One region of the Cronobacter sakazakii genome, then DNA from elsewhere that is predicted to be linked to it. Evidence: riboswitches for the same ligand, from Rfam matches in the RefSeq annotation. Region 1 holds a riboswitch; each other region holds the start of a gene.

Region 1 (10,376 bases):
GCGTGTGGGTGTGATCCGCGCCGTTGATAGTGAGCGTGCCGCTGGCGGGCGCGAGAAAACCGGCAATCAGATTGAGCAGCGTGCTTTTGCCCGCGCCGCTTGGCCCCAGTACCGCCACGCGTTCGCCCTCGCGCACGTCCAGCGTAAAGCGCATCGGCAGGTGGTGATACAGCCAGGTGAGATCAGTCAGTGTCAGCATGGCGCCCCGGAAGTTTTTCAATCAAGGTGAACAGCAGGAAACAGAGTAACAGCAGCAGCAGCGCCGTGACCGCGCCTGCGTCGCTGCGGTAGGCACCGATCTGCTGGTAGAGATAAAAGGGCAGCGTGCGGAAATCCTCATTGCCAAGCAGCGCCACGACGCCGAAGTCGCCAATCGACAATACGCAGGCGAACGCCATCGCCTGGGCGAGCGGCACCCGCAGCGCGCGAGTTTCCACCAGCCGCAGCCGGTTCAGGCCGCGTATCTCAAGCGACGCGCAGAGCGCGCCGTAACGCGCGGCGATATCGCGCATCGGGTTATCGAGCACTTTCAGCGCGTAAGGGATAGCCATCAGGGCGTTGGTAAAAATCACAATCGCATCGGCGCGTTCCGGCAGGCCGATGGTGGCGTTCAGCAGCAGGAAAAACCCGGTCGCCAGCACGATGCCCGGCATCGCGAGGATCAGCACACCGCAGAGCTCAAGGCTTTGTCCGGCAAGACGACGCTGGCGCAGGTACAGCTCGCGCGTGCTCCAGAGCAGCATCATGGTCAGGATAACGCACAGCCCCCCCGCGCAGAGCGCAATACGCAGCGACGTCCAGAGCGCGCGCCACAGCGCCGGGTCGGCCAGCGCATGGTTTATATCGCCGCGCAAGCCATCCACCAGCACCGCCAGCAGCGGCGGCAGGAGAAGCAAGAGTGCGGCACCAATCAGCGCTGAATCGGTAAGCTTGCTGCGCCACGAATCCTCCGGGTTGCGCCAGCCGCGTGCCAGCGTCGCGCCGACCGGAATCGCTTTGCTGAGCCGCTGGCTTAACAGAATAAGCGACAGGCAGCAGCCCATCTGGATAAGCGCCAGCAGCGCCGCGCGGCCCGGATCGTAGTCATAGCTCAGCGCCTGGTAGATGGCGAGCTCAATGGTTGTCGCCTGCGGCCCGCCGCCGAGCGCCAGCACCGTGGCGAAACTGGCGAAGCAGAGCATAAAAATGAGCGCCGCCACCGGCGGGATCTGGCGGCGCAGCCAGGGCCACTCCACCAGCCGGAAGAAGTCCCAGCCGCGCATGCCGAGCTGCGCGGCGAGCTGTCGCTGTTCGCCGGGGATCTGCATCAGCGTCTGGTAGAGCAGGCGGGTCGCCATCGGCATATTAAAAAAGAGATGCGCCAGCAGGATGCCCTGTAATCCATAAGGCGAGAACGTCCATTCGATGCCGAGCATTGCGCAGAGCGCGGCGAGCCAGCCGCTGCGCCCGTAGACGCTAAGTAGGCCGAAAATCGCCACCAGCACCGGCAGGATAAGCGTCATGGCGCACAGGCGCAGCAGCATTCGCCGCCCCGGAAAGCGGCGGCGGTAGAGCGCGCGGGCGAGTGGAATAGCGGGCACGACGGAAAGCAGCGCGGAGAGAAATGCCTGCCAGAACGAGAAGCGCACCACGTGCCACAGATAGCTGTCGTGCAGCAGCGCGCGTGCATCGGTGTGCGGCGCGTGTGTCCAGAGTGCTGCGAACGCCGCCAGCGCCACCGCCGCCATCAGCAGGGCGGCGGTGAGGCCGGGCCAGAGCCAGCCGGGGATCAGCGGCTCACGGCGCGTTGCCATTCACTCGTCCATTGCGCGCGCTGTGCGGCCACTTCCTGTGAGGTGAATTGCAGGGTGGTCTGCGGCCGGGTCAGCGCGTTAAAGCCTTCCGGCAGCGCGACGCTGGTCACCGGGTACATCCAGTTGCCGGCAGGAATTGCATTCTGGAACGCAGGCGAAACCATAAACTTCAGGAATTTTTCCGCCAGCGCCGGCTGTTTGCTGGCGGCGGTGCGTGCCGCGACTTCCACCTGCAGGTAGTGGCCTTCGCTGAAATTCGCGGCGGCGTAGTTCTCTTTTTTCTCTTCAATAATGTGGTAGGCGGGCGAGGTGGTGTAGCTCAGCACCAAATCGCCTTCGCCTTTCAGGAACAGGCCGTAGGCTTCGCTCCAGCCTTTGGTGACGGTAACGGTTTTTGCAGCGAGCTTCTGCCAGGCGTCCGGCGCGTTATCGCCATAGACTTTCTGCATCCACAGCAGCAGGCCGAGCCCCGGCGTGCTGGTGCGCGGATCTTCATAGATCACGCGCCATTTCTGATCGCTCTCAACCAGCTCTTTCAGGCTTTTCGGCGGGTTTTTCAGTTTGTTTTTGTCATAAACGAAGGCGAACCAGCCGTAGTCGAACGGTACAAAGGTGTCGTTATTCCAGCCGCCCGGCACGTTAACTTCACCTGCCGGAACGCCGCTTTTCGCGAACAGCCCGGTTGCGGTTGCGGCCTGAAGCAGGTTGTTATCCAGGCCCAGCACCACATCGGCTTTGCTGTTTTTGCCTTCCATGCGCAGGCGGTTAAGCAGCGAGACGCCATCTTCCAGCGCCACGAATTTCAGCTCGCAGCCGCAGTCGGCTTCAAAGGCGGTTTTAATTTTCGGGCCAGGGCCCCACTCCGAGGAGAAAGAGTCGTAGGTGTAGACGGTCAGAACAGGTTTGGCGAAAGCCGGAGCGGCGGCGAGCGCCAGCAGAGGAAGCAGTTTTTTTAACACTTTGCACCTTTATCAAATGGGGGCAAAGGATTTTGAGCGGTAGCCTCAAATCCCTTCGCCGGCGTTATCCGGATCAGGTTCGACGGGTATTATCTCAGCGCACCGGTCAGCCGGCAGCACCCCGTTGAGAACGGCCCATTGTAATGATTTGCGTAATGTTGCGAAAGGGTTACGGCTCCGGCGGCGCAAACCAGGCGGATTTAAAATCAAACCAGCCGAGCGTGTTCATGCGCACGCCGCGCATACTGCGCTGGCCCTGGAGCATCAGCCAGTGATGAATCAGCGGCAGAATGTCCTGACGCTCCAGCATCGTGCGGCACCACTGCGGCAGGTTCAGCGCGCCGGTGCGCCAGCGCTGCGCGTCGCCCTGCCAGTCGAGCGGGATGCAGCGCTGAATGAGCGGCACTTCGCACAGGTGCGCGAACAGCGAGAAATCGAGCGGCAGCGTAAAGTTGGCGCTGTTAAGCCACAGATCGCTGGTGATATCGCCCTGATACCACTCCTCATAGCTCACTTCCCGCAATTCCAGCTCCACCTGCTCCTGCGCCAGAATGTCGCGCAACAACGCGCCGATAATGCGGTTTTCATTGTGGTCGCCATAAAAGGTGAGCGTCAGACGCTCAAGCCCGGCGGGTTTCTGCGCCTCAGGAATTTGCGGCGCGTGGTGCCAGCGCGGCAGCAGGCCGTAAGCCGGAAACCAGAGGCGCTGATAGTGCGGCGCGGCGCGGTGCAGCAGGCGGGCAGGCGTAAAGCGCGAGCTTATCCAGCGGCGTACCTCCGGCATCGCGCCCACGCGCGAGCGGGAATCAAACAGCAGGTAGTAGCAGCCTTCTTCGAGGCGGCTTTCTACGGCTTTTTCGTCGGCGTCGCGCGTCGGGCCTTCAAGCTGAACGGCGCAGCTCAGCTCTTCGCCTATCTCCGGCAGTACCCAGAAATTCACTTCATCAATCAGCGCGCGATAGCCAAAGTAGTCATCAAAAGCGCGGATCTTAAGCTGGTTGCTGTTATTGCGTACCACCGCGTACGGGCCGGTGCCGACGGGCTGGTTCGCGAATTTCGGCAGCTCCGGCCATTCCCGCGGCAGGATCATCGCCGGCACGCTACCCATCAGCCACGGCAGCCAGTCGTCGGGCTCGCTCAGATGAATATCCAGCGTCCAGGCGGTGGGAGAGACCACTTCACGGATATGCGCGTAGAGCGGCAGGGCGCAGATGCGCTGGAGCGAGCTGATGACATCGAGCATGTCCAGCTCGCGGCCATGGTGAAAATGGATGCCGGGGCGTAAGAAAAAGCGCCAGTGGAAAGGGGAAATACGCTGCCAGTGGTGCGCGATGTCAGCTTCCAGTTCCCCGTTTTCCTCGTTTATGCGTGTCAGGCCGTTGAAAATCTGCCGGGCGATGTGGGTTTCTGAACGGCGCAAGGCGCTGCCGGGCAGCAGATTTTGCAGCGGGCGGTAATAGAGCACGCGCAGAATATGGCGTCCCTGGCGGAAACTGCGGCCCAGATGCGAGAGCAGCATCTGACGCACCGTGGATTTGTCGCCGACGATCTGCACCAGCTGATCGATTCTGTCCTGCTCCAGCAGATCTTCTGCCCGCTGCTGTTGCAGCGCGAGCCCGGTATAGAGGAACTGGAGCCTGGAGCGTTTGCCGCGTCCGGCCTCGGCTTCCCATGTCAGCCAGCCGCGCGCCTGCATGGCGTTCAGCAGCGTGCGCATGTGGCGGCGCGAGCAACTCAGCAGTTCGGCCAGTTCGTTGAGCGTCGTTTGCTGCGGCTTGCCATCACAGCATTGCCACAAACGAATGAATTGTTGTTGCAGACGACCTGAAGGCATAAAAGAGGAACTCCCGCTCGAAACTCATCAATTTAATATTCCCTATATTACGGCAATACTTCTCTTCGATGAAAGCGGAGGGGCTTATGAAAACGTCGTCAACATGCAGGTTTTATCAGCAGTATTTCAGCGCAACGCAACGTCTTTCCGGCTCATGGCTGGCCCGCCTGAACGGTAAAACGCCGCAACGAATGCTGGATGAGATCATGCAGTGGGATGTGACATTCCCGGTGACGTTTAAGCGCCGCTAAGCGGACATCACGTGTAACTGAGTATTGGTGCTTTTCACCTGCCAGCAGTGTGCTACTGCTGGCTTTTTTCGTCTATTATGAGCACGATTTCGCCCGCCTCAACTGAAAGGATGCGCCCGATGCTGTGGTTTCTTACGTTTGTCCGACGGCTTAATGTCGTCTATCTCGCTTTTATGGTCGTCGCGTTCATGATGGGCGTGGCAGGCGCGCTGCAGGCGCCGACGCTGAGCCTGTTTTTAAGCCGTGAAGTGGGCGCGCCGCCGTTCTGGGTCGGGCTGTTTTATACGGTGAACGCGATTGCCGGGATTGCCGTCAGCCTGCTACTGGCGAAGCGCTCCGACAGCCGGGGCGACCGACGCAAGCTGATCCTTTTTTGCTGCCTGATGGCGGTCGGCAACTGTGTGCTGTTCGCCTTTAACCGTCACTACCTGACGCTGATTACCGCAGGCGTGCTGCTGGCGTCGCTTGCGAATACCGCCATGCCGCAGCTTTTCGCGCTGGCGCGTGAGTATGCCGATAACTCTGCCCGCGAGGCGGTGATGTTCAGTTCGGTCATGCGCGCCCAGCTTTCGCTCGCGTGGGTTATCGGGCCGCCGCTGTCGTTTATGCTGGCGCTGAGTTTCGGCTTTACCACCATGTTTTTAATCGCCGCCGGGATTTTTATCCTGAGCCTGGTGATTATCTTTTTCGCGCTGCCCTCGGTGGCGCGTATTGAACAGCCCGCCGATGTGGCCATCACGCAGGTGAGCGGCTGGAAGGACAAGAACGTTCGGATGCTGTTTATCGCCTCCGTGCTGATGTGGACCTGCAATACGATGTATATCATCGATATGCCGCTGTGGGTGAGCCAGGAGTTGGCGCTGCCGGAGAGCCTCGCGGGCGTGCTGATGGGCACCGCGGCGGGGCTTGAGATCCCGGCGATGCTGCTGGCCGGGTTTTACGTGAAGCGGTTCGGTAAAAAGCCAATGATGCTGCTGGCGGTGGCTGCGGGCGTGCTGTTCTACGCCGGGCTTAATCTCTTTCACAGTCGCGAGGCGCTGCTTGGGTTGCAGCTCTTTAACGCGCTGTTTATCGGGATTGTCGCCGGGCTTGGGATGATCTGGTTTCAGGATTTGATGCCGGGGCGCGCGGGTTCCGCTACCACGCTTTTCAGCAACAGTATTTCGACGGGTGTGATCCTGGCGGGTGTGGTGCAAGGGGCGCTGGTGGAGAGTTTCGGGCATTACGCGGTATACCCGGTGATGACCGGGGTTGCGCTGGTGGCGCTGTGGCTGACGAGTCGGGTTAAAGACGTGTAAGTCATTGTCTGATGGCGGGTGCGCTGCGCTTACCCGCCCTACAAACTCTTAAACGTATTTTCGTAGGGCGGGTAAGCCACGCGCACCCGCCGTAAACACCAGGTAAACCGCAAAAACTCACCCCATAAACGCGGGCTGTTTTTTCTCATACGCCGCGATGGCGTCCTCGTGCTGCAACGTCAGGCCGATACTGTCCAGTCCGTTCAGCATGCAGTGGCGACGAAACGCGTCGATGTTAAAGCTATACGTCTTATCGCCCGCTTTCACCACTTGCGCTTCTAAATCCACTTCAAAGCGAATGCCAGGGTTGGCCTTCACCAGCGCAAACATCTCATCCACTTCTTCATCGCTGAGCGTCACCGGCAGCAGCTGGTTGTTAAAGCTGTTGCCGTAGAAGATATCGGCGAAACTCGGCGCAATCACCACTTTAAACCCGTAATCGGTCAGTGCCCACGGGGCGTGCTCGCGCGACGAGCCGCAGCCGAAGTTTTCACGCGCCAGCAGGATAGACGCGCCCTGATACTCCGGGAAATTCAGCACAAACTCCGGGTTCGGCTGCTGGCCTTTGTCATCCAGAAAACGCCAGTCGTTAAACAGATGCGCGCCAAAGCCGGTACGCGTCACCTTTTGCAGGAATTGCTTCGGGATAATCGCGTCGGTATCCACGTTCGCCGCATCCAGCGGAACTACCAGACCGGTGTGTTGGGTAAATTTCTCTGCCATGGGGTTCCCCTTATTTCAGACTACGGATATCGGCGAAACGGCCGGTTACAGCGGCGGCGGCGGCCATCGCCGGGCTGACCAGGTGCGTGCGCCCGCCGCGGCCCTGACGGCCTTCAAAGTTACGGTTGCTGGTTGAGGCACAGCGCTCGCCCGGGTTCAGGCGGTCGTTGTTCATCGCAAGGCACATCGAGCAGCCAGGCAGACGCCATTCAAAACCAGCCTCAATGAAAATCTTATCCAGCCCTTCGGCTTCCGCCTGTGCTTTCACCGGGCCTGAGCCTGGCACCACCAGCGCCTGAACGCCGGGCGCCACTTTACGACCACGGGCAATTTCAGCCGCGGCGCGCAGATCTTCAATGCGCGAGTTGGTGCAGGAGCCGATAAACACTTTATCGATAGCCACATCAGTCAGCGGCACGCCGGGCTTGAGGCCCATATAGGCCAGCGCTTTCTCGGCGGAGGCGCGCTCAACCGGATCGGCGAATGAGGCCGGATCGGGAATGGCGTCGCTTACGGCGATCACCTGGCCTGGGTTGGTGCCCCAGGTGACTTGCGGGGCTATCTCTTCGGCATTGAGCGTGACAACCGCGTCAAACTGCGCGCCGTCGTCGGTTTTCAGGGTTTTCCAGTACGCCACGGCCTCGTCGAAATCCTGGCCTTTCGGCGCATGCAGACGGCCTTTAACATAGTTGAAGGTCGTTTCATCCGGTGCCACCAGGCCCGCTTTGGCACCCATTTCGATCGCCATGTTGCACAGCGTCATGCGGCCTTCCATGCTGAGCGCGCGGATAGCGTCGCCGCAGAATTCCACCACATAGCCGGTGCCGCCGGCGCTGCCGGTTTTACCGATAATCGCCAGCACGATATCTTTCGCGGTGATACCCGGCGCGGCGCGGCCATTGACCTCGATTTTCATGGTCTTCGCGCGGCCCTGTTTGAGCGTCTGGGTTGCCAGCACATGCTCCACTTCCGAAGTGCCGATGCCGAACGCCAGCGCGCCGAACGCGCCGTGGGTCGCGGTGTGGGAATCGCCGCAGACGATGGTCATGCCCGGCAGGGTGATGCCCTGTTCTGGCCCCATCACGTGCACGATGCCCTGATACGGATGATTCAAATCGTACAGCTCAACGCCGAACTCGTTGCAGTTTTTAATCAGCTCCTGCATCTGAATGCGGGCCATTTCACCGGACGCATTAATGTCTTTGGTCTGGGTGGAGACGTTGTGATCCATCGTGGCGAAGGTTTTACGCGGCTGGCGCACCGGGCGGCCATGGGCGCGCAGGCCGTCAAATGCCTGCGGCGAGGTGACTTCATGCACCAGATGACGGTCGATGTAGAGCAGCGGCGTTTCGTTCGGGGCCTCATGAACCACGTGAGCGTCAAACAGCTTCTGATATAAGGTCTTTGCCATGGTTACACCCCTTCGGCCACATAGCGGGCGATGATATCGCCCATTTCATCGGTGCTGACAGCCTGGCCGCCGCGGGCCAGGTCGCCGGTACGCACGCCTTCTGCGAGCGCGCGGTTAATCGCGTTTTCAATCGCCGTCGCCGCGTCGTCGGCTTCCAGGCTGTAGCGCAGCAGCAGCGACAGCGAGAGGATCTGGGCTATCGGGTTGGCGATGTTTTTCCCGGCGATATCCGGCGCGGAGCCGCCTGCCGGCTCGTAAAGGCCAAAGCCCTGCTCGTTGAGGCTCGCGGAAGGCAGCATCCCCATAGAGCCGGTGATCATGGCGCATTCGTCAGACAGAATATCGCCAAACAGGTTGGAGCAGAGCAGCACGTCGAACTGCGACGGATCTTTAATCAGCTGCATGGTGGCGTTGTCGATGTACATGTGCGCCAGCTCGACGTCCGGGTACTCTTTGCCGATTTCATTGACGATTTCACGCCATAGCAGCGAGGTTTGCAGCACGTTCGCTTTATCAATCGAGGTGACTTTATTACGGCGTTTGCGCGCCGACTCAAACGCGATGCGGGCGATGCGTTCGATTTCAAAACGGTGGTAGACCTCGGTGTCGAACGCTTTTTCATGCATGCCGCTGCCTTCACGGCCCTTCGGCTGGCCGAAATAAATACCGCCGGTCAGCTCGCGCACGCAGAGGATGTCAAAGCCGTTGGTGGCGATATCGGCGCGCAGCGGGCAAAATTCTTCCAGCCCCGGGTAGAGCTTCGCCGGGCGCAGGTTGCTGAACAGTTTGAAGTGTTTACGCAGCGGCAGCAGCGCGCCGCGCTCCGGCTGCTGCGCTGGCGGCAGATTTTCCCACTTCGGGCCGCCGACCGAGCCAAAGAGAATAGCATCGGCCTGCTCGCAGCCTTCCACGGTTGCCTGCGGCAGCGGGTTGCCGTGGCGATCGATGGCAATGCCGCCAACGTCGTAGTGGCTGGTGGTGATACGCATATCAAAACGACCACGAACGGCATCCAGTACTTTCAGGGCTTGCGCCATCACTTCCGGGCCAATACCGTCGCCCGGCAAAACTGCAATATGATAATTTTTAGACATCACACGGTTTCCTGATTGTGTTCTTTATTCTGTGCTTTGCGTTGCAATTCTTTCTCGACTTCACCGGCGCGCCAGATGTTGTTCAGCACGTTGATCATCGCGCGGGCGGAGGATTCGACGATATCGGTCGTCAGCCCCACGCCGTGGAAGTGGCGGCCGTTGTAGCTGACCACGATATCCACCTGGCCCAGCGCGTTTTTGCCATGGCCTTTTGCGCCTAACTGATATTTCACCAGCTCAATGTCGTAATCGGTAATGCGGTTGATGGCCTGATAGACGGCATCGACCGGGCCGTTGCCGTTAGCGGCTTCGGCTTTGATCTCCTCGCCGCAGGCGAGCTTCACAGAGGCGGTCGCCATGGCGTTTGAGCCGGACTGCACACTGAAATATTCCAGACGGAAATGCTCAGGCTCTTCCTGCTGTTTATTAATAAAGGCCAGCGCTTCCAGATCGTAATCAAACACCTGGCCTTTTTTGTCGGCCAGTTTCAGGAAGGCATCGTACAGGTCATCCAGGTTGTAGTCGTTTTCTTGGTAGCCCATCTCCTCCATGCGATGCTTCACGGCAGCGCGGCCGGAGCGGGAGGTCAGGTTCAGTTGCACCTGATTCAGGCCGATGGATTCCGGCGTCATGATTTCGTAGTTTTCGCGGTTTTTCAGGACGCCGTCCTGGTGGATGCCGGACGAGTGGGCGAAGGCGCCAGAGCCGACCACCGCTTTGTTCGCCGGGATCGGCATGTTGCAGATCTGGCTCACCGTCTGGCTGGTGCGCCAGATCTCCTGGTGATTAATGCGGGTGTGGACGTTCATCAGGTTCTGGCGCAGCTTGATAGCCATAATGACTTCTTCCAGCGCGCAGTTGCCCGCGCGTTCGCCGATACCATTTAACGTACCTTCCACCTGACGCGCGCCCGCCTGCACGGCGGCCAGGGCGTTGCCGACGGCCATGCCCAGATCGTCATGGGTATGAACGGAGATAACCGCTTTATCGATGTTCGGTACGCGCTCGTACAG
Region 2 (10,376 bases), 2.2 Mb from region 1:
GGCGTGGCGCTGGCGGGCTGGTACTGGCTGCTGCCGGTAGTCATGCTTTTTCAGGGGATGGTGAACTCGGTGCGTTTCTCGACGATGAACACGCTGACGCTTCGCGACCTGCCCGATGAGATGGCGAGCAGCGGCAACAGTCTGCTGTCGATGGTGATGCAGCTCTCGATGAGCCTTGGGGTGAGCATCGCGGGCCTGCTGCTTGGCGCGTTCGGGCATAACCAGCTTGCCGCGGACAGCGGCGACGCTCACGGCATCTTTTTCTGGACCTATTTGTGCATGGCGCTAATTATCGCCCTGCCGGCACTGGTCTTCGCCCGCGTCCCTGACGATATCAGTAAAAACGCCGTCATCGCGCGGCGCAAAAGGAGTGCTTCATGAGGTTCTGGCGGCCCGGCATTACGGGCAAGCTGTTTTTGGCCATTTTCGCCACCTGTATTCTGCTGTTGATTACGATGCACTGGGCGGTGCGCTTTAGCTTCGAGCGCGGCTTTATCGACTATATCAAACACGGTAACGAACAACGTCTGGCCCTGTTAAGCGACGCGCTGAGCGAGCAGTACCAGCAGCACGGCGACTGGGGATTTCTGCGCCATAACGATCGCATGATATTCCAGATTTTACGCTCTTTTGAACGGGAGAACGCCCATGACGGCCCGCCGCCGCCAGACCGAGGGCCGCCGCCCCACATGCCGCCGCACGGCTGGCGAACGCAGTTCTGGGTGGTGGACGCCGAACAAAATGTGCTGGTCGGCCCGCGCTCGCCGGTGCCGCAGGATGGCGCGCGCCGCGCGATTGTCGTTGACGGCAAACGCGTCGGCTGGGTGATCGCCTCGCCGGTGGAGCGGCTGACGCGCAGTACCGATATCAATTTCGATAAACAGCAGCGGCGCACCAGCTGGCTTATCGTCGCGCTCTCGACGCTGCTCGCGGCAGCCGCCACCTTGCTGCTGGCACGCGGCCTGCTGGCCCCGGTAAAACGACTGGTGGAAGGCACACACCGTCTGGCGGCGGGCGATTTTACTACCCGCGTCGTCGCCACCGGGCAGGATGAGCTGGGCCGACTGGCGCAGGATTTCAACCAGCTCGCCAGCACGCTTGAGAAAAACCAGCAGATGCGCCAGGCATTTATGGCGGATATCTCCCATGAGCTGCGCACGCCGCTGGCGGTGCTGCGCGGCGAGCTGGAGGCGATTCAGGACGGCGTGCGCCAGTTTACGCCGGAGTCGGTCGCCTCGTTGCAGGCCGAAGTGGGCACGCTGACCAAACTGGTGGATGACCTGCACCAACTGTCGCTCTCTGACGAAGGCGCGCTCGCCTACCAGAAAAAGCCGCTGGAGATCGTGACGTTGATAGAAGTGGCTGCGGGCGCGTTCCGCGAGCGCTTTGCCGCGCGCGGGCTGACGCTGAATCTGTCGATGCCGGAAAACGTGACGCTCTTTGGCGATCGCGACCGGCTGATGCAGCTTTTTAATAATCTGCTGGAAAACAGCCTGCGCTACACGGACGCGGGCGGCGGGCTGCTGATTCAGGGCGAGCGCCAGGCGCAGCGTTTCGTGCTGCGGTTTATCGACAGCGCGCCGGGCGTGAGCGATGAGCAGCTGTCAAAATTGTTTGAGCGCTTCTACCGCGCGGAAGGCTCGCGCAACCGCGCCAGCGGCGGCTCGGGCCTCGGCCTTGCCATCTGCGCCAATATCGTGGCGGCGCATGGCGGGACGATTAATGCCGATCATTCATCATCAGGCGGTGTCAGCATCACCGTATCCTTACCGCTTGATGCCGTACTTCCGGGAGACGTATGACAGAGTTACCGATTAACGATAAAACCTCGCGCATTCTGGTTGTCGAGGATGAGCCAAAACTCGGCGCGCTGCTGGTAGATTACCTGCGGGCGGCCAGCTACGCGCCGACGCTGATCAACCACGGCGATCAGGTGTTGCCCTATGTGCGCCAGACGCCGCCGGATTTGATCCTGCTGGATCTGATGCTGCCCGGCACCGACGGGCTGACGCTGTGCCGCGAAATTCGCCGCTTCTCGGAAGTGCCGATTGTGATGGTGACCGCCAGAATCGAAGAGATAGACCGCCTGCTGGGGCTTGAGATCGGCGCCGATGATTACATCTGCAAGCCGTTTAGCCCGCGTGAGGTGGTGGCGCGCGTGAAAACCATTTTGCGCCGCTGCAAGCCGCAGCGCGATCTGCAGGCGCAGGATGCCCAAAGCCCGCTGATTATCGATGAAGGGCGTTTTCAGGCGAGCTGGCGGCAGAAGCCGCTCGACCTGACGCCTGCCGAATTCCGCCTGCTGAAGACGCTCTCCAGCGAGCCCGGCAAAGTGTTTTCGCGCGAGCAGTTGCTGAATCATCTGTATGACGATTACCGCGTGGTGACCGACCGCACGATAGACAGCCATATCAAAAACCTGCGCCGCAAGCTGGAAGCGCTGGACGACGAGCAGTCCTTTATCCGCGCCGTGTACGGCGTGGGTTACCGCTGGGAAGCCGACGCGGGCCGGGTGGTGTAGAGATTACCTGCACGGGTGAAACGCAGGCCCAGGAATATGCACGACCGGTGACCCGTTCCGTTCGCCACCACGCTGATTCTCTCTTTCATGTTTACTCACGCGAACGTGTTAAGGGGGCTCGCCGCCGCCCCCTTAACAATCCCGGCTCGCGGCAAAAGGGCAGCCGCAAGAGAAAACACACGGCATCGGCGGTGGCTTTTCATTTTCCAGTGGTGGGTGCGCTACGCTTACCCACCCTACGCAGAATGCGAATCGGGTTTTTGTAGGGCGGGTAAGCGTAAGCGCACCCGCCATCACACCGCACGTGACTGGTTTTCGTAGGGCGGGTAAGCGCAGCGCACCCGCCTCACGTCCATAAGCCCTCATAACGGTTTGCACGCCCAGGCCGCGGGCGCTACAATTCCCGCCCTTAACGTGGGGGTAAACGTGCCCCCAACCGCTTCGCCGTTGAAGCGGGTCTGACCTGTCATCAGAACGAGTTCAACATGTTTAAACCAGAATTACTGTCGCCTGCGGGAACGCTGAAAAATATGCGTTACGCCTTCGCCTATGGCGCCGACGCCGTATACGCCGGCCAGCCGCGCTACTCGCTGCGCGTGCGCAATAACGAATTCAACCACGAGAATTTGCAGCTCGGCATTAATGAAGCCCACGCGCTTGGCAAAAAATTCTACGTCGTGGTTAACATCGCGCCGCACAACGCCAAGCTGAAAACCTTTATCCGCGATCTCAAACCCGTGGTGGAGATGGGCCCGGATGCGCTGATCATGTCCGATCCGGGGCTTATCATGCTGGTGCGCGAGCACTTCCCGCAGATGGATATTCACCTTTCGGTACAGGCCAACGCGGTGAACTGGGCGACGGTAAAATTCTGGCAGCAGATGGGCCTGACGCGCGTCATTCTCTCCCGCGAACTGTCGCTGGAAGAGATTGCGGAAATTCGCGAGCAGGTGCCGGAGATGGAGCTGGAGATTTTCGTTCACGGCGCGCTCTGCATGGCCTATTCCGGTCGCTGCCTGCTTTCCGGCTACATCAACAAGCGCGACCCGAACCAGGGCACCTGCACCAACGCCTGCCGCTGGGAATATAAAGTGCAGGAAGGCAAAGAAGACAGCATCGGCAATATCGTGCATATCCATGAGCCTATCCCGGTGCAGACCGTCGAGCCGACGCTCGGCATCGGCGCGCCGACCGATAAAGTCTTTATGATTGAAGAGGCGCAGCGCCCCGGCGAATACATGACCGCGTTCGAAGATGAACACGGCACTTACATCATGAACTCCAAAGATTTGCGCGCCATTCAGCACGTCGAGCGCCTCACGAAAATGGGCGTTCATTCACTGAAAATCGAAGGCCGCACCAAATCGTTCTACTACTGCGCGCGTACCGCTCAGGTCTATCGTCGCGCCATTGACGACGCCGCCGCCGGTAAACCGTTCGATCCGAGCCTCCTTGAGACGCTCGAAGGCCTGGCGCACCGCGGCTATACCGAAGGTTTTCTGCGTCGTCACACCCACGACGATTATCAGAACTATGACTATGGCTACTCGGTATCAGACCGCCAGCAGTTTGTCGGCGAATTTACCGGCGAGCGCAACGGCGCGCTGGCTGCGGTGGCGGTGAAAAACAAATTCTCTCTCGGCGACAGCCTGGAATTGATGACGCCGCAGGGCAACGTCAGCTTTACGCTTGAGCATATGGAAAACGCGAAAGGCGAGAAGATGGAGGTGGCACCGGGAGACGGATACACCATCTGGATGCCGGTTCCAGAGGATTTAGCACTGGACTATGCGCTGTTAATGCGTAATTTCTCTGGCCAGACCACCAGAAATCCACATGGTAAATGATTTATAAGGGTTATTTTTACCGCGCGAATGTTTCTTCGAATGGGATCACAAACCGTTATGTTTAAAGCGGTTATTATCCACGGCGCTGAAAAACATAATCCATAAATGCCCGTTGTACCAGGAACCACCTCCTTCAGCCTGCGTAATCTCCCTTACGCAGGCTTATTTTTTTATCCTTTCAGTCAGTTCTTAAGCGACTCGCCAGACTCTGCGATAAACTCTGTGAATCCGTATTCACAGGAGTGTATTCATGTCCCGTTTCCCCGGCTCGTTTCTGATTTTAAATGGTAAAAGCGCTGATAATGAGATCCTGCGCGGCAGCGTGAAGCTGCTACGCGACCAGGGCCACCCGATAGAGGTGCGCGTGACCTGGGAGAAAGGCGATGCGGCGCGCTATGTCAGTGAGGCGGCAGATCAGGGCGCGCAGACGGTCATTGCGGCAGGCGGCGACGGCACCATCAATGAAGTGGCGGCGGCGCTGGCTTGTGTCACGCAGGAAAAACGCCCGGCGCTCGGCCTGTTGCCGCTCGGCACCGCGAACGATTTCGCAACCAGCGCCGCCGTGCCGGACGATATCGAACTGGCGCTGAAGCTGGCCATTGAAGGCCGCGCGGTGCCGATTGATATTGCGCACGTGAATGATAAAACCTGGTTTATCAATATGGCGACGGGCGGTTTCGGTACGCGCATCACCACTGAAACGCCGGAGCGGTTAAAAGCCGCGCTCGGCGGGGTGTCGTATCTGATCCACGGGCTGATGCGTATGGACGCCCTGAAAGCGGATCGCTGTGAAATTCGCGGCGAGAATTTTCACTGGCAGGGCGACGCGCTGGTTATCGGCATCGGTAACGGACGGCAGGCGGGCGGCGGTCAGGAGCTGTGCCCGGAGGCGCTGATTAACGACGGGCTGCTGCATTTGCGGATTTTTACCGGCGAAGAGTTGCTGCCTGCGCTGTTTACCACGCTGACGCAGCCGGAAGAGAGCCCGAATATTATCGATGGTGCCTCGCCCTGGTTTGAGATAACCGCGCCGCATGAGATTACCTTTAACCTCGACGGCGAGCCGCTGAGCGGACAGCATTTCCGCATTGAGGTTGAGCCCGGCGCGCTGCAGTGCCGCCTGCCGCCGGATTGTCCGCTGCTTAAATAAAGGAATGTGTGGCATCGCGATTTTCGGGACGGCGGGTGCGCTACGCTTACCCGCCCTACCAGAGATGCAGCGGTATGAAACGTTCCAGGGTGGGTAAGCGCAGCGCACCCACCATCAGCACCGCCGTCAAATGAAAGGCATTGCCTGTTCAATACGGGTGAACCGTGGAACCCGGGAATATGTACGCCTGGTGACCTGTTCCGTTCGCCACAACGCGGATTCTCTCTGTCACGTTTACTCACGCGAACGTGTTAAGGGGGCTCGCCGTCGCCCCCTGAACAATCCCGGCTCGCGGCCAAAGGGCAGCCGCAAGGGAAAACGCACGGCATCGGCGGTGGCTTTTGTGGTTTCGTAGGGCGGGTAAGCGCAGCGCACCCACCATTTACCCCACCCACAAAAAAACGCGCCCGCAGGCGCGTTTATGCTGCGTAACCACAACCGCCATCAGGCGATCGTCACTTTCTTATCCAGATACACATCCTGTACCGCGTTTATCAGCTTCACGCCGTCGGCCATGGTTTTCTTAAACGCCTTGCGTCCCAGAATCAACCCCATGCCGCCTGCGCGCTTGTTGATCACCGCCGTGCGCACCGCATCGGTGAGATCCGCCTCGCCGCCGGACGCGCCGCCGGAGTTAATCAGCCCCGCGCGGCCCATATAGCAGTTGGCAAGCTGATAACGCACCAGGTCAATCGGGTTGTCGCTCGTCAGCTTGCTATACACGCGCTCGTCGGTATAGCCGAACTTCAGCGCGGTATAGCCGCCGTTATTCTCGGCCATCTTCTGCTTCACGATATCCGCGCCAATGGTGGCGGCCAGATGGTTAGCCTGACCGGTCAAATCGGCGCTGGAGTGGTAATCGACGCCATCTTTCTTGAAGTGACTGTTACGCAGATACGCCCACAGCACTGTCACCATGCCAAGCTCATGCGCGCGCTCAAACGCGGCGGAGATCTCTTCAATCTGGCGGCGCGACTCTTCAGAGCCGAAATAGATAGTCGCCCCGACCGCCACCGCGCCCATATTGAATGCCTGCTCGACACTCGCGTACAGCGTCTGGTCATATTGCGTGGGGTAACTGAGCGTTTCGTTATGGTTGAGTTTCACCAGGAACGGAATACGGTGCGCGTAGCGGCGCGAGACTGACGCCAGTACGCCATACGTTGACGCCACGCAGTTACAGCCCGCCTCAATCGCCAGCTCGACGATATTTTTCGGGTCGAAATACATCGGATTGGCGGCGAACGACGCGCCCGCCGAATGCTCGACGCCCTGGTCCACCGGCAGAATAGACAGATAGCCGGTGCCGGCAAGGCGTCCGGTGTTATAAAGAGTCTGCATATTTCGCAGCACCGCGGGCGGACGGTTGTTATCGATCATCACGCGATCGACATAATCCGGCCCTGGCAGGTAGAGCTGGTCGGAGGAAATGGTCGTACAGCGGTGCTGTAACAGGCTATCGGCATCGTTGCCGAGCAACTGCGCAATATCAGTCATCATACGCTCCCGTTATGGTCGGCAGGTGGTGACCTGCCGGACGATAAGATTCCTTACCCACGCCTTAGCTGGGCCCTCTTAGCCTGGACTTGATTAGCACAGATTGCCAGACCTGAGCGCATTTTCAGCTAATTCTGCTGGCACGGTTCACCACCATGCATGAAAATGATGGACGGGCCCGATGCCCTCCCCTACTTCCAGACTATCCGCCTGTTGCAGCGCTTTCGTGAGCCACGCCTTCGCCGCCGTCACCGTTTCAACCCAGTCAGCATACTGCGGACGCAGCGCCGCAAGCGCGCTGGAGAGCGTGCAGCCGGTGCCGTGGGTGTTTTTCGTCATGACGCGCGGAGCGGTAAAGCGCGTCGCCCCTTCGCGGGTAAAGAGCCAGTCGGGGCTTTCGACGTCATCCAGATGCCCGCCTTTCATCAGCACTGCGCCACAGCCGAGCGCCAGCAACGCCTCGCCCTGCTGGCGCATCTCCGCTTCGCTGCGGGCGTGGGTGGTTTCCATCAGCGCCGCCGCCTCTGGCAAATTCGGCGTGATGATCGCCACCTGCGGCAATAACTTTTCGCGCAGCGTGCGCACGGCAGACGGGCTCAGCAGCGGATCGCCGCTTTTCGCGAGCATGACCGTATCCAGCACAATATTGCGCACCCGGTAACGTGATAGCCGCTCCGCCACGGCCTCGACGATATCCGTTTCTGCCAGCATGCCGATTTTCGTCGTGTCGATGCGCACATCGCTTAACACTGAATCAAGCTGGGCGGCGACAAACGACGGTTCGATGCGATAGACCGACTGCACGCCGCGGGTGTTCTGCGCCACCAGCGCCGTGACGACGGACGTGCCGTAAGCACCGAGCGCCGAGAAGGTTTTGAGATCGGCCTGAATCCCCGCCCCGCCGCTCGGGTCGGTACCGGCGATGGTGAGCGCGTTAATGCGTTTCATAAGCACCTCCGAACGCCTGCGCATGCAGATTATCCAGCAACGCGCTGGCGAAACTGCCGGGGCCACGGGAGACGGTCAACGCCTCTTCGCCCGCCCGCTTCATCAGCCAGCAGGCCGTTGCGACATTCTCCAGGCGATCGCCCGGCAGCGCGCAGCAGGCGGCGACGACCGCCGAGAGTGCGCAGCCGGTGCCCACCACGCGGGTCAGCATCGCGGTGCCACCATCAACTGCGACCATGCGTTCGCCATCGGTGATGTAATCGACCTCACCGGTCACGGCGACAACTGCGCCGCTGCGACGCGCCAGTAAGCGGGCCGCCTCACGTGCATGGTGCGCGCTTTCGGTTGCGTCAACGCCGCGCCCGCCGCCGCTTTCGCCTGCCAGCGCGCGGATTTCCGAGGCGTTAGCGCGAATGGCGGCGGGACGACGCGCCAGAATCTCCTGCGCAAATTCCGTGCGCAGCGTGAGCGCGCCGACGGCGACCGGGTCAAGCGTCCACGGCTTGCCCGCCGCGCAGGCGCTGTCGATAGCCGCCCGCATCGCCTGCTGCTGCGGGCGTGTGAGGGTACCGAGGTTTATGAGTAAGGCATCGGCGATGGCCGCGAACTGCGCGGCTTCGTCAGTATCCACGACCATCGCGGGCGAGGCGCCGAGCGCGAGCAGGACATTGGCAGTGAAATTTTGCACCACATCGTTGGTAATGCAGTGTACCAGCGGCGCGTGACGGCGAAGTTGGGTGACAACAGGCGCGGCGTGCGAGCCGCAAAGCAGGTCAGAAGACATGATTCTCTCCTGCCAGGCGCGAAGACGGGATACCGGACAGGCATCTGACTTCCCTACGCTGGCATTATCCAGATCAGGTAATACGGGTATTTCTCAGCCTTCACAAAGAAGGGCACCCCGAGTCATTTACTGCAAAATCAAAACGTTGCGATTAACGCTACATTACTCTCTGTTGTGGATCATGCCAGCGGCAAGCCAAAGACTCAACCCTAAAAAATAGGCTGCGTCCCGGTTTGGGCCACATCAGAAAACGTTACGATCCTGAACAACAGGCCGCCATCTTCATTTGCTGGCGATTTCATTGGTTCTGATAAATTGATGCGGTGCTGAAGTGTGATTTTTGGAGAAAGAGCCATTACCATTGGTTTTAAGATTAATAAAGAAATAGGCATCAGAGTTTCATTAAAAATGACTCCTGACCTTACGGCTAAGACGCCTGTCAGTTGGTCGTCCCCTGGCTAATAACAACCCCCTGAACTTTATCATCTTTCAGATAGTACATGATGCTGTTACTTTGCGTGTATTCACCTGATTTTGCGACATCCTTGTAGTACATAACGATATCTTTCTTAGGCTTATGATTAAAATATTTTTCTGTTTCTTCTTTAGTCGTTAACACAGGCGCCTTAACGGATACTTGTAATACTCCCTTGTAAGGTGTACAAGGCGATCCATCTTTCGCTATTGCCACCGCGGTTAAATCCCCCGCTCCCATCTCATTATCAGAAATAAACCAATAATTGATGCCCCCTGATTTTAGGCAAATCCAGGAAGCCAGGTTATCTTTATTTACCTTTACACCGGCATTCTTAGCGATAGCTGCAAGCGTGTTAACCTCAAACTTGTATTCGGTGGTTCCTATAGCAATAACGGGCACCAGATCTTTATCGGTTTCATGATTATCAGAATAAACATCGGTAATATCATCGTAATACCTTGCGCCAAATCCCGTCATTTGGGTTGCTCCGCACGTACCCGTAATCAGACACAATAATATCAAACTATATCTCATATCAGTCTTCCACGACCAGGACCTTGTCACTGCTATCATTAATCGTTATACGATCTTGCAGCGTCACGATCTAACAGAACCCGCAGAGTCACTTAAAATGACTTCCGATAATGGGTGATGCTGCCAACTTACTGATTTAGTGTATGATGGTGTTTTTGAGGTGCTCCAGTGGCTTCTGTTTCTATCAGCTGTCCCTCCTGTTCAGCTACTGACGGGGTGGTGCGTAACGGCAAAAGCACCGCCGGACATCAGCGCTATCTCTGCTCTCACTGCCGTAAAACATGGCAACTGCAGTTCACTTACACCGCTTCTCAACCCGGTACGCACCAGAAAATCATTGATATGGCCATGAATGGCGTTGGATGCCGGGCAACCGCCCGCATTATGGGCGTTGGCCTCAACACGATTTTCCGCCATTTAAAAAACTCAGGCCGCAGTCGGTAACCTCGCGCATACAGCCGGGCAGTGACGTCATCGTCTGCGCGGAAATGGACGAACAGTGGGGATACGTCGGGGCTAAATCGCGCCAGCGCTGGCTGTTTTACGCGTATGACAGGCTCCGGAAGACGGTTGTTGCGCACGTATTCGGTGAACGCACTATGGCGACGCTGGGGCGT
Region 3 (10,376 bases), 460 kb from region 1:
ATTAACGGGCCTGACGGCACATGAGAACATCGTTGTGCCATAAAGCGTGTATAAAAGACACCGCCCGGTTTAGCGGCTTGCAAACAGACTTGCGTCATGGATATAAAAATGCCCGGCGACACCGGGCATGATTGCGATATGAGGCGCGTCGCAAAGCGTTATTTTACCAGCGGCAGGCGGCGGTAAAGCTCTATCAGATCGCCCGCCAGATCCTGAATGACCATCGCGTTCATCAGATGGTCCTGGGAGTGAACAGTAATGAGATTGACCGGCAGTTTACCGCTGCCTTCGTCGAGCCCGATAAGCTGCGTCTGGATTTTATGCGCATGCTTCACGAATTCGTGCGACTCTTCCATCGCTTTTTCGGCACCTTCGAAATCGCCTTTACGGGCCAGTTGCAGCGCAGTCAGCGCCTGGCTGCGCGCGCTACCGGCGTTAACCAGCAGCTCCATGATAATCGACTCTAAATCTTCCATGTCCTTATTGCTCCAGCATCTTAAGGGCTTTATCCAGCACCACGTCGCCTTTCATCATGCCGTAATCCATCATGTCGATAACGGCGACTTTTTTACCCAGCGGATCGGCAATTTCCTGAAACTTGGGCTGTTCATATTTGACCTGCGGGCCAAGCAGTACAATGTCGGCGGTGCCGATAATATCTTTAAACTCCGCGACCGGAACGGCCTTGATATCCACCTCGACGCCTTTTTTCTGAGCAGCATCTTTCATCCGTTGAACCAGCATGCTGGTGGACATACCTGCGGCACAGCATAAAACGATATTTTTCATAATCCGCTCTCTGTGACTGTTGTTTTCCTGATATTTATCCCCCACCTCCGGTCCCAACAACCGCTTTGATGTGATTGTGTGTTACCCATCACAAAGAAAGCCGCAAAAAGGGAAACCGGTTTCCAAAGTCCGTTTGCTTTGCTACCGCCCGAGCATTAAGAGGCGGGGCGGCAATGAGAGAGCATCAGGAACCGCCCCGGCCAGCCATCCCGGGCCGGCAGGCGCAGAGTAAAACCGTAGGCGTTTCCCCTCAACGCGCAACTTTCCGTTTTGCGTAACATCCCGAAAGATATCGCCCGATTTGCGTTTGGTTTCAGGCGTTTTGCGTGCCTCTTCCCAGATATCCGTCCCAGTCTTTCCACACCGGTTGCAGTCCGCGCTGTATCAGACTGGCCGCAACCGCTTCCGGGCGACGTCCGTCATGTGGCGCAAACTGCTCCAGTTCGGTATGTCCGTCGGCATAGCCACCCGGTTGGGTGCGCGAAAAGGCGCTGACGGCGTTGATCGCAATCGGCACCACGTTATCGCGAAAATGCGGCGATTCGCGAGTCGAGAGCGACAGCTCCGCCTCCGGCGCAAACAGGCGAAAGGCGCAGATGAGCTGCACCAGCTGGCGTTCATCCATCACGGACGCTGGCTGAATGCCGCCTGCACAGGGCCGCAGGCGCGGGAACGCCACAGAGTAGCGGCTCTGCCAGTAGCGCTGTTGCAGCCAGAGTAAATGCTCCGCCACCATATAGTTATCGGTGCGCCAGCAGTCCGACAGCCCGGTGAGCGCGCCAAGCCCGATGCGGTCAATGCCCGCGCGCCCGAGCCGGTCCGGCGTCTCCAGCCGCCAGAAGAAATCCTGCTTGTTGCCGCGCAGATGGTGGCGGGCGTAGACCGCTTCATGATACGTCTCCTGATAGACCAGCACGCCGTCCAGCCCGAGCGCTTTCAGTTCGGCATACTCCGCCTGCGCGAGCGGCTGCACTTCCATTTGCAGCGACGCAAACTGGCGGCGAATCGCCGGAAGGTGACGGCGGAAATAGTCCATGCCCACTTTATTCTGGTGCTCACCCGTGACCAGCAGCAGGTGTTCAAACCCGAGCGCTTTAATGGCGGCGCATTCGCGTGCAATTTCCTCTTCGTCCAGCGTCTTACGCTTGATGCGGTTGCTCATTGAGAAACCGCAATAGGTGCATTCGTTGGCGCAAAGATTAGAAAGATAGAGCGGTACATAGAAGCTGACGGTGTTGCCAAAGCGCTGGCGGGTGAGCTGCTGCGCGCGCTGCGCCAGCGGTTCGAGATAATCCAGCGCGGCCGGGGAGAGCAGCGCCATCATATCTTCCCGGTCAGGATGCGCAGCGGCGAGCGCCCGTTCGACATCGCGCGCGGTTTTGCTGTGAATGCGCAGCCGGATGTCGTCCCAGTTAAGCGTGCGCCAGCGGTCGGTAAAGGTGTTCATGACTGCGCCTCCAGAAAACCGGTGAGCGGGCTGGTGGCCTGCGCCTGAAACGCGCGCGCGCCGAGCCCGGCTTCAAATCCGGTACGACCTGCCTCAACGGCCTGGCGGAACGCCCGCGCCATCGCCACCGGATCGCGCGCCACGGCAATCGCCGTATTTACCAGCACCGCATCGGCCCCCATCTCCAGCGCCTCGGCGGCATGGCTTGGCGCGCCGATGCCCGCATCCACCACCACCGGCACGCTCGCCTGGGCGATGATGATTTCCAGCAGCGCCCGCGTCTGCAGCCCCTGATTGGAGCCAATCGGCGCGCCGAGCGGCATCACCGCCGCGCAGCCCGCTTCTTCAAGGCGCTTGCAGAGCACCGGATCCGCGCCGCAATAGGGCAGCACCACAAACCCCTGTGCGACCAGTTTTTCCGCCGCCCGCAGCGTTTCTATCGGGTCCGGCAGCAGCCAGCGGGCGTCCGGATGGATCTCAAGCTTGATCCAGTGAGTGCCCAGCGCCTCGCGGGCGAGCTGCGCGGCGAAAACCGCCTCTTCGGCGGTTTTCGCGCCGGACGTGTTTGGCAACAACGCCACGCCGGATGCCTGCAACGGCGCCAGCAGCGCATCATCACGACGCAGCAGATCCACACGCTTCATAGCGAGTGTCGCCATCTCGCTGCCGCTCTCACGTATCGCCTCCAGCATCAGCGATGACGACGCGAATTTACCGGTGCCGGTAAACAGGCGTGATTGAAAAGTTTTATCCGCGATTCGTAACATCTCAGCCTCCTGCGATAACCTGAAACAGCAGCAGGCTGTCGCCTTCCTGCAGGGTGTAGTCGGGCCACTGGCTGCGCGGGAGAATGGTCTGATTGACCGCGAGCGCCGTACCGGGCCTGTCGAGTTTTAACTGCGCCAGCAGTTGCGCCGCGCTTACTCCCTCGACGCACTGCATGGCTTCATCGTTGAGTTCAATGCGCATGCTTGCCTCCGCAAACCGGGCAGCCTGCCGCGCGCTGTAGCGTCAGGGTGCGCCACTGGCTGGCGCGGGCGTCGAAGAGGCGCAGCTCGTCGTGCTCTTGCGTGATGCCGCACAATAGCTTGATAGCCTCCAGCGCTTGCATCGTGCCCATCAGCCCCACTACCGGGCCGAGCACGCCAGCGGTGCGGCAGTTGCGCTCAGGCTCGCTGTCATCCGGCCACAGGCAGCGGTAGCAGCCGTAATCAAAGGGCGGCGCGAAGGTGGCGATTTGTCCGCCCATGCCAACCGCGCTGGCGGTGATAAGCGGCGTGCTGTGCGCCACGCAGGCGGCGTTGATGGCCTGGCGTGTGGTCATGTTATCGCTGCAATCCAGCACCAGATCGACGCCTGCCACCGCTTCACGCAGCGCGTCGCCTTCCAGCCGTTTATTCAGCGCCACGCTGTTGATGGCCGGGTTGAGCGCCTGTAAACGACGCGCCGCCACGCGCGATTTCGGCTGTTCGATATCACCCACGCCAAACAGGATCTGCCGCTGGAGATTACTGAGGTGCACCGCGTCGTCATCGGCAAGCCACAGCGAGCCCACGCCAGCGCCCGCCAGATAGAGCGCGGCGGGCGAGCCGAGACCGCCTAGGCCGACAAGCAACACGCGGCTTGCCAGCAGTTTTTGCTGGCCGTCGATGGCGATATCCTCCAGCAGCAGCTGGCGGCTGTAGCGCATGAAATCGGCGTCATTCATCGCCCACCCCCGCCAGTTTGAGTAACTCTTGCGTGGCGGCGCGCCAGTCGGGTGCCCGGGTGATAGCGCTCACCACCGCGATACTGCCGACGCCGGTTTCCAGCACCGCTGGCGCGCGCTCAAGGCTGATGCCGCCGATGGCGACCGTCGGATAGTCGCCGAGCCTTTTTACATGCGCGGTCAGTTGTGCAAGCCCTTGCGGCGCGGAGGGCATCTGTTTGGTTTGCGTGGGAAAGACGTGGCCGAGCGCGATATAAGAAGGGCGCACCGCCAATGCCACGTCGATTTCCATATCATCATGCGTAGAGACGCCAAGCCGCAGGCCAGCGCGGCGGATGGCGTCGGGGTCGGCCGTTTCCAGATCTTCCTGCCCGAGATGAACGCCATAGGCCTGATGCTTTATCGCAAGACGCCAGTAGTCGTTGATAAACAGCCGGGCGTGGTAGCGCTGCCCCAGCGCAATGGCGGCGGCGACATCGGCTTCCGCCTCAGCCTCGGTTTTATCTTTAATGCGCAGCTGCAGCGTGCGCACGCCAGCGTCAAGCAAACGTGTGACCCACTCAACGCTATCCACAACCGGATAGAGCCCGAGACGGTGCGGGACGGGGACGAACAGAGGCGTCATCACTCCACCTCCTCCTGGCGCAGATAAATATCGCCGCCGCGCGCCTGAAAACGATTCGACATCTCAGCCATACCCGCGTCGATCGCCTGCTTCGCGGCGTAGTCGCGCACCTCCTGGGTGATTTTCATTGAACAGAATTTCGGGCCGCACATGGAGCAGAAGTGCGCGACTTTGCCGGACTCCTGGGGCAGCGTTTCGTCGTGGTAGGCACGGGCGGTGAACGGATCGAGTGCCAGATTGAACTGATCTTCCCAGCGGAATTCAAAGCGCGCTTTGGACATGGCGTTGTCGCGGATCTGCGCCCCTGGATGCCCTTTGGCGAGATCGGCGGCGTGGGCGGCAATTTTGTAGGTGATGAGCCCCTGTTTCACATCTTCTTTATTCGGCAGGCCGAGGTGTTCTTTTGGCGTCACGTAGCAGAGCATCGCGCAGCCGAACCAGCCAATCATCGCCGCGCCGATCCCGGAGGTGAAGTGATCGTAGCCGGGCGCGATATCGGTCGTGAGCGGCCCGAGCGTGTAGAAGGGCGCTTCGTGGCAGTGCTCCAGCTCCTCGGTCATATTGCGGCGGATCATCTGCATCGGCACGTGGCCTGGGCCTTCGATCATGACCTGGACGTCATATTCCCACGCGATTTTCGTCAGTTCGCCGAGCGTGTGGAGTTCGGCGAATTGCGCCTCGTCGTTGGCATCCTGAATAGAGCCGGGGCGCAGACCGTCGCCGAGCGACAGCGAGACGTCATAGGCGGCGCAGATTTCGCAGATCTCGCGGAAATGCTCGTAGAGGAAGTTTTCACGATGATGCGACAGGCACCATTTCGCCATGATCGAGCCGCCACGCGAGACGATGCCCGTCAGGCGGCCTGCGGTCATCGGCACATAGCGCAGCAGCACGCCCGCGTGAATGGTGAAGTAATCGACGCCCTGTTCGGCCTGCTCAAGCAGCGTGTCGCGGAACATCTCCCAGCTCAGATCTTCGGCGATCCCGTTGGCCTTCTCCAGCGCCTGGTAGATCGGTACCGTACCGATCGGCACCGGGCTGTTGCGCAGGATCCATTCGCGGGTTTCGTGAATGTAGCGGCCGGTGGAGAGATCCATCACCGTGTCCGCGCCCCAGCGGGTCGCCCAGACCAGTTTTTCGACTTCCTCTTCGATAGACGACGTCACCGCCGAGTTGCCGATATTGGCGTTGACCTTTACCAGGAAATTACGACCGATAATCATCGGCTCCGATTCGGGGTGATTGATGTTGGCTGGAATAATGGCGCGCCCGGCGGCCACTTCGTCACGCACGAACTCCGGCGTGATGTTCTCCGGCAGGCGCGCGCCAAAGCCGTGGCCCGGATGCTGCTGGCGCAGTACCGCCGTGCGAATGCGCTCGCGGCCCATGTTTTCACGAATGGCGATAAATTCCATCTCCGGCGTCACGATACCCTGGCGCGCGTAGTGCAACTGGGTGACGCGCTTGCCCGCCTTTGCGCGCTTTGGCGTCAGCAGCCCGCGAAAGCGCAACTCATCCAGACCGTCGTCGGCGAGCCGCTCGCGGGTATACGCGGAGCTGAGGGAATCCAGGGTTTCGGTATCGTTACGCGCATCTATCCAGGCGCTGCGCAGTTTAGCCAGCCCTTCGCGAACGTCGATGCGCACCGCCGGATCGCCGTAAGGGCCGGAGGTGTCATACACCGGCACCGGTTCGTTAGGCTCATAGCGCGGGTTCTCTTTGCTGCCGCCCGCAAGCGTCGGGCTCAGGCGGATTTCGCGCATTGGCACGCGGATATCTTCACGCGAACCGGTGAGATAGATGCGGTGAGAGTTAGGAAAAGCGGTGCCTTCCAGCGTGTCGATAAAGTGTTGTGCGGCGGCGCGCTGCTCGCGGCGGCCAGGTTTGTTTGATACAGACATAGCGCATTCCAGTTAACGGTCAGGAAGTGGCTTGTCAGAACAACGGAGGAGTAATGGCGTGCGCCCGGGCACCCTTAACAGGGCATCAGGGCGAAACGACACCCTGAGCGGGGCAAAATGGAATTACTCTTGTTCCCTTCGCAGGTATTAACCTGATCAGGTTCCGCGGATCCCGAATTAACGGTCTCAGCCCGTGCTGTCGCACTGGGCACTCCGACAAGATAAACCCCGCTAAAACCGCGGGGGCATATTTAAACTACTCGTTAATACAGCCGAACTCAAGCCGGTTTGGCGAGGCCGGTTTCATCATTGGCGCTTTCGCCGAGGTTGTTGTCATAAGCCAGCAAAATGAGCTTATCTTCCAGCGCGAAGCGGGCGGCGAGCGCCTCGCCAATGCCGGAAAGCGCTTCCTGAAACTCCAGGCAGTTATCGTGGTCGATAGCGCTTTCCAGATGTGTGTCGTAGAAATCCATGATTTGCTGGGTGTTGGATTCCAGCTGAGGATAGATTTGCGTGGCGGCGACCAGCGGGCTGGTGCCTTCCATTTCGCTGATGACGCGCTCATAAATATTGAAATGTCCGGCGGAGAGGTAATCCACCAGGCAGTGACAGAAATCGTCCAGCGCCTGTTCATCAAGCGCAGTCATCGGCTCCTTGCCGGGTTTGATGCCGACCATCTTGTAATAGGTGACTAACAGATGGTTGCGGGCAGCAAGCCAACGATCAACTAACTCATTACTCCCACCAACGCGTTCCGTCAGACTTTTTAGCTGGTTTAGCATGATCGACTCCATGAGATATAAGATGTAAAAACGCAAATGACCCAAAATATGTAAGAACAATGTTAATAACGTGCCAGTGAAGCAGAGGTAGTGCAATCAATTATGGAACGTACACTAGAAAATTTAGACCATGGCTGGTGGATAGTCAGCCATGAACAGAAATTATGGCTGCCAAAAGCAGAATTACCTTACGGCCGGGCCGCGGATTTTGGTCTGACGGGCGAAAAGGCGCTGCAAATTGGTCTCTGGGAGGACGCGCCGGTCTGGCTGGTTCTGCAAAAGCGCGAAAAAGACATGGCTTCGGTGCGACAGCTTATCGACCAGGACGCCGGGCTGTTTCAACTGGCGGGGCGGGGCGTACAGCTCGCCGAGTTTTACCGCTCGCACAAATATTGCGGCTACTGCGGCCATGAGATGCACCCGAGCAAAACCGAGTGGGCGATGCTCTGCGGGCACTGCCGCGAACGCTACTACCCGCAAATCGCGCCGTGCATCATCGTGGCTATCCGCCGTGACGATAAAATCCTGCTGGCGCAGCATACGCGACACCGCAACGGCGTTTACACCGTGCTGGCCGGGTTTGTCGAAGTGGGCGAAACGCTGGAGCAGGCGGTAGCGCGTGAGGTTATGGAAGAGAGCAATATACGCATCAAAAACCTGCGCTATGTGACGTCTCAGCCCTGGCCGTTCCCGCAATCGCTGATGACCGCGTTTACGGCGGATTATGACAGCGGTGAAATTCAGATAGACACAAAAGAACTCATCGATGCGGGCTGGTATCGCTACGACCAGCTGCCGCTGCTGCCAGCGCCAGGCACCGTGGCACGCCGCCTGATAGAAGATACGGTGGCGCGCTGCCGGGCAGACGATGAATGACGTGATACAATAGCGGCCTGTCGCTTGAGGAATAAGAAAAATGACCGAACTGAAAAACGATCGTTACCTGCGCGCCCTGCAACGCCAGCCTGTGGATGTCACGCCGGTGTGGATGATGAGACAGGCTGGGCGTTATCTGCCGGAATATAAGGCCACCCGCGCGCAGGCGGGCGATTTTATGTCGCTTTGTAAAAATGCCGAGCTGGCGTGCGAAGTGACGCTACAGCCGCTGCGTCGCTATCCGCTTGATGCGGCGATCCTCTTTTCGGACATTCTGACGATTCCGGATGCAATGGGGCTGGGGCTCTATTTTGAAGCGGGCGAAGGCCCACGCTTCACATCGCCCATTACCGGCAAAGCGGACGTAGAAAAACTGCCGGTGCCGGACCCGGAACAGGAACTGGGCTATGTGATGAACGCGGTGCGCACCATCCGCCGCGAGCTGAAAGGCGAAGTCCCGCTGATTGGTTTCTCTGGCAGCCCCTGGACGCTCGCCACTTACATGGTGGAAGGCGGCGGCAGCAAGGCGTTTACCGTCATTAAAAAAATGATGTATGCCGAGCCGCAGACGCTGCATTTACTGCTCGATAAGCTCGCGAAAAGCGTCACGCTCTATCTGAACGCGCAGATCCGCGCGGGCGCCCAGTCGGTGATGATTTTCGATACCTGGGGCGGCGTGCTGACCGGGCGCGACTACCAGCAGTTCTCACTGTATTACATGCATAAAATCGTCGACGGGCTGCTGCGCGAAAACGAAGGCCGCCGTGTGCCGGTAACGCTGTTCACCAAAGGCGGCGGCCAGTGGCTGGAAGCGATAGCGGAGACCGGCTGTGACGCGCTGGGACTCGACTGGACGACCGATATCGCCGACGCGCGCCGTCGCGTGGGCCACAAGGTCGCGCTGCAGGGCAACATGGATCCGTCCATGCTTTATGCGTCGCCTGCCCGTATCGAAGAAGAAGTGGCGTCTATACTTGCTGGTTTCGGCAATGGTGAAGGCCATGTGTTCAACCTGGGGCATGGTATTCATCAGGATGTGCCTCCTGAACATGCGGGGGCCTTCGTCGAGGCGGTTCACCGCTTATCGGCGCCTTATCACCTGTAAGGAGAAACTATGGATCTCGCGACGCTTCGCGCACAACAAATCGAACTGGCATCTAATGTGGTCCGCGAGGACCGGTTGAACGTCGATCCGCCGACGATAATCGGTGGGGCGGATGTCGGATTCGAGCAGGGCGGCGAAGTGACGCGAGCGGCGATGGTGCTGCTGAAGTACCCGTCTCTGGAGCTGCTGGAGTACCAGGTGGCGCGCATTCCCACCACCATGCCGTATATCCCCGGCTTTCTGTCGTTTCGTGAATACCCGGCGCTGCTGACGGCCTGGGAGATGCTCTCCAGAAAACCGGATTTGCTGTTTGTCGACGGGCACGGTATTTCGCATCCGCGACGTCTCGGCGTGGCGAGCCACTTCGGGATGCTGGTGGATGTGCCGACGATAGGCGTCGCTAAAAAGCGGCTGTGCGGTAAGTTTGAGCCGCTCAGCGACGAGCCCGGCGCAGTTTCGCCGCTGATGGACAAAGGCGAGCAGCTGGCGTGGGTGTGGCGCAGCAAAGCGCGCTGCAATCCGCTGTTCGTTTCGACGGGGCATCGCGTCAGCATCGATACGGCGCTCGGCTGGGTGCAGCGTTGCACGAAAGGCTACCGGCTGCCGGAGCCGACGCGCTGGGCGGATGCCGTGGCCTCCGGTCGTCCCGCCTTTCTACGATGGCAGGAAATTCAGGGGTGATTCAGGTACACTGCCGCTAATTTTCGGTTTGTGAGACACCACTATGTTACAAAACCCAATTCACCTGCGGCTGGAAAAGCTCGAAGCCTGGCAGCATGTGACGTTCATGGCCTCGCTCTGCGAGCGCATGTACCCGAACTACGCCATGTTCTGCCAGCAGACCGGTTTCGGCGATGCGCAGCTCTATCGCCGTATTCTCGATCTCATCTGGGAGACGCTGACGGTCAAAGACGCCAAAGTGAATTTCGACAGCCAGCTCGAAAAGCTCGAAGAAGCGATTCCGGCGGCGGAAGATTATGACCTCTATGGCGTTTACCCGGCTATCGACGCTTGCGTCGCGTTGAGTGAGCTGGTGCATTCGCGCCTGAGCGGCGAGACGCTGGAGCACGCGATTGAAGTCAGCGAGACATCCATCACCACCGTAGCGATGCTGGAGATGACTCAGGCGGGCCGTGAAATGAC

The links. Region 1 has a riboswitch for thiamine pyrophosphate ahead of thiB (thiamine ABC transporter substrate binding subunit). Riboswitches for the same ligand answer to the same signal wherever they lie in the genome.
Region 2: it holds a riboswitch for thiamine pyrophosphate, as region 1 does, so the genes downstream of both, thiM (hydroxyethylthiazole kinase) here and thiB (thiamine ABC transporter substrate binding subunit) in region 1, are expected to answer to the same signal.
Region 3: it holds a riboswitch for thiamine pyrophosphate, as region 1 does, so the genes downstream of both, thiC (phosphomethylpyrimidine synthase ThiC) here and thiB (thiamine ABC transporter substrate binding subunit) in region 1, are expected to answer to the same signal.

The regions. Positions count from the first base shown of each region.
Region 1 covers NZ_CP011047.1:201,514-211,889, reverse strand. The annotation lists gene thiQ (thiamine ABC transporter ATP-binding protein ThiQ) at 1-199, opposite strand, end outside; gene thiP (thiamine/thiamine pyrophosphate ABC transporter permease ThiP) at 183-1,793, opposite strand; gene thiB (thiamine ABC transporter substrate binding subunit) at 1,769-2,752, opposite strand; TPP riboswitch at 2,785-2,886, opposite strand; gene sgrR (HTH-type transcriptional regulator SgrR) at 2,922-4,586, opposite strand; gene sgrT (glucose uptake inhibitor SgrT) at 4,673-4,837, shown strand; gene CSK29544_RS01000 (sugar efflux transporter) at 4,957-6,135, shown strand; gene leuD (3-isopropylmalate dehydratase small subunit) at 6,253-6,858, opposite strand; gene leuC (3-isopropylmalate dehydratase large subunit) at 6,869-8,269, opposite strand; gene leuB (3-isopropylmalate dehydrogenase) at 8,272-9,363, opposite strand; gene leuA (2-isopropylmalate synthase) at 9,363-10,376, opposite strand, start outside.
Region 2 covers NZ_CP011047.1:2,531,246-2,541,621, reverse strand. The annotation lists gene CSK29544_RS12150 (MFS transporter) at 1-381, shown strand, start outside; gene baeS (envelope stress sensor histidine kinase BaeS) at 378-1,802, shown strand; gene baeR (envelope stress response regulator BaeR) at 1,799-2,521, shown strand; gene trhP (prephenate-dependent tRNA uridine(34) hydroxylase TrhP) at 3,007-4,368, shown strand; gene yegS (lipid kinase YegS) at 4,619-5,518, shown strand; gene fbaB (class I fructose-bisphosphate aldolase) at 5,963-7,015, opposite strand; gene thiD (bifunctional hydroxymethylpyrimidine kinase/phosphomethylpyrimidine kinase) at 7,163-7,963, opposite strand; gene thiM (hydroxyethylthiazole kinase) at 7,950-8,747, opposite strand; TPP riboswitch at 8,781-8,877, opposite strand; gene CSK29544_RS22930 (hypothetical protein) at 8,957-9,139, opposite strand; gene CSK29544_RS12110 (hypothetical protein) at 9,187-9,702, opposite strand; one part of gene CSK29544_RS12105 (IS1-like element IS1B family transposase) at 9,928-10,177, shown strand; one part of gene CSK29544_RS12105 (IS1-like element IS1B family transposase) at 10,177-10,376, shown strand, end outside.
Region 3 covers NZ_CP011047.1:666,202-676,577, reverse strand. The annotation lists gene CSK29544_RS03190 (PTS lactose/cellobiose transporter subunit IIA) at 159-476, opposite strand; gene CSK29544_RS03185 (PTS sugar transporter subunit IIB) at 481-789, opposite strand; gene thiH (2-iminoacetate synthase ThiH) at 1,103-2,236, opposite strand; gene thiG (thiazole synthase) at 2,233-3,003, opposite strand; gene thiS (sulfur carrier protein ThiS) at 3,005-3,205, opposite strand; gene CSK29544_RS03165 (HesA/MoeB/ThiF family protein) at 3,195-3,944, opposite strand; gene thiE (thiamine phosphate synthase) at 3,937-4,569, opposite strand; gene thiC (phosphomethylpyrimidine synthase ThiC) at 4,569-6,470, opposite strand; TPP riboswitch at 6,587-6,696, opposite strand; gene CSK29544_RS03150 (Rsd/AlgQ family anti-sigma factor) at 6,749-7,252, opposite strand; gene nudC (NAD(+) diphosphatase) at 7,355-8,128, shown strand; gene hemE (uroporphyrinogen decarboxylase) at 8,169-9,233, shown strand; gene nfi (deoxyribonuclease V) at 9,243-9,914, shown strand; gene CSK29544_RS03130 (YjaG family protein) at 9,958-10,376, shown strand, end outside.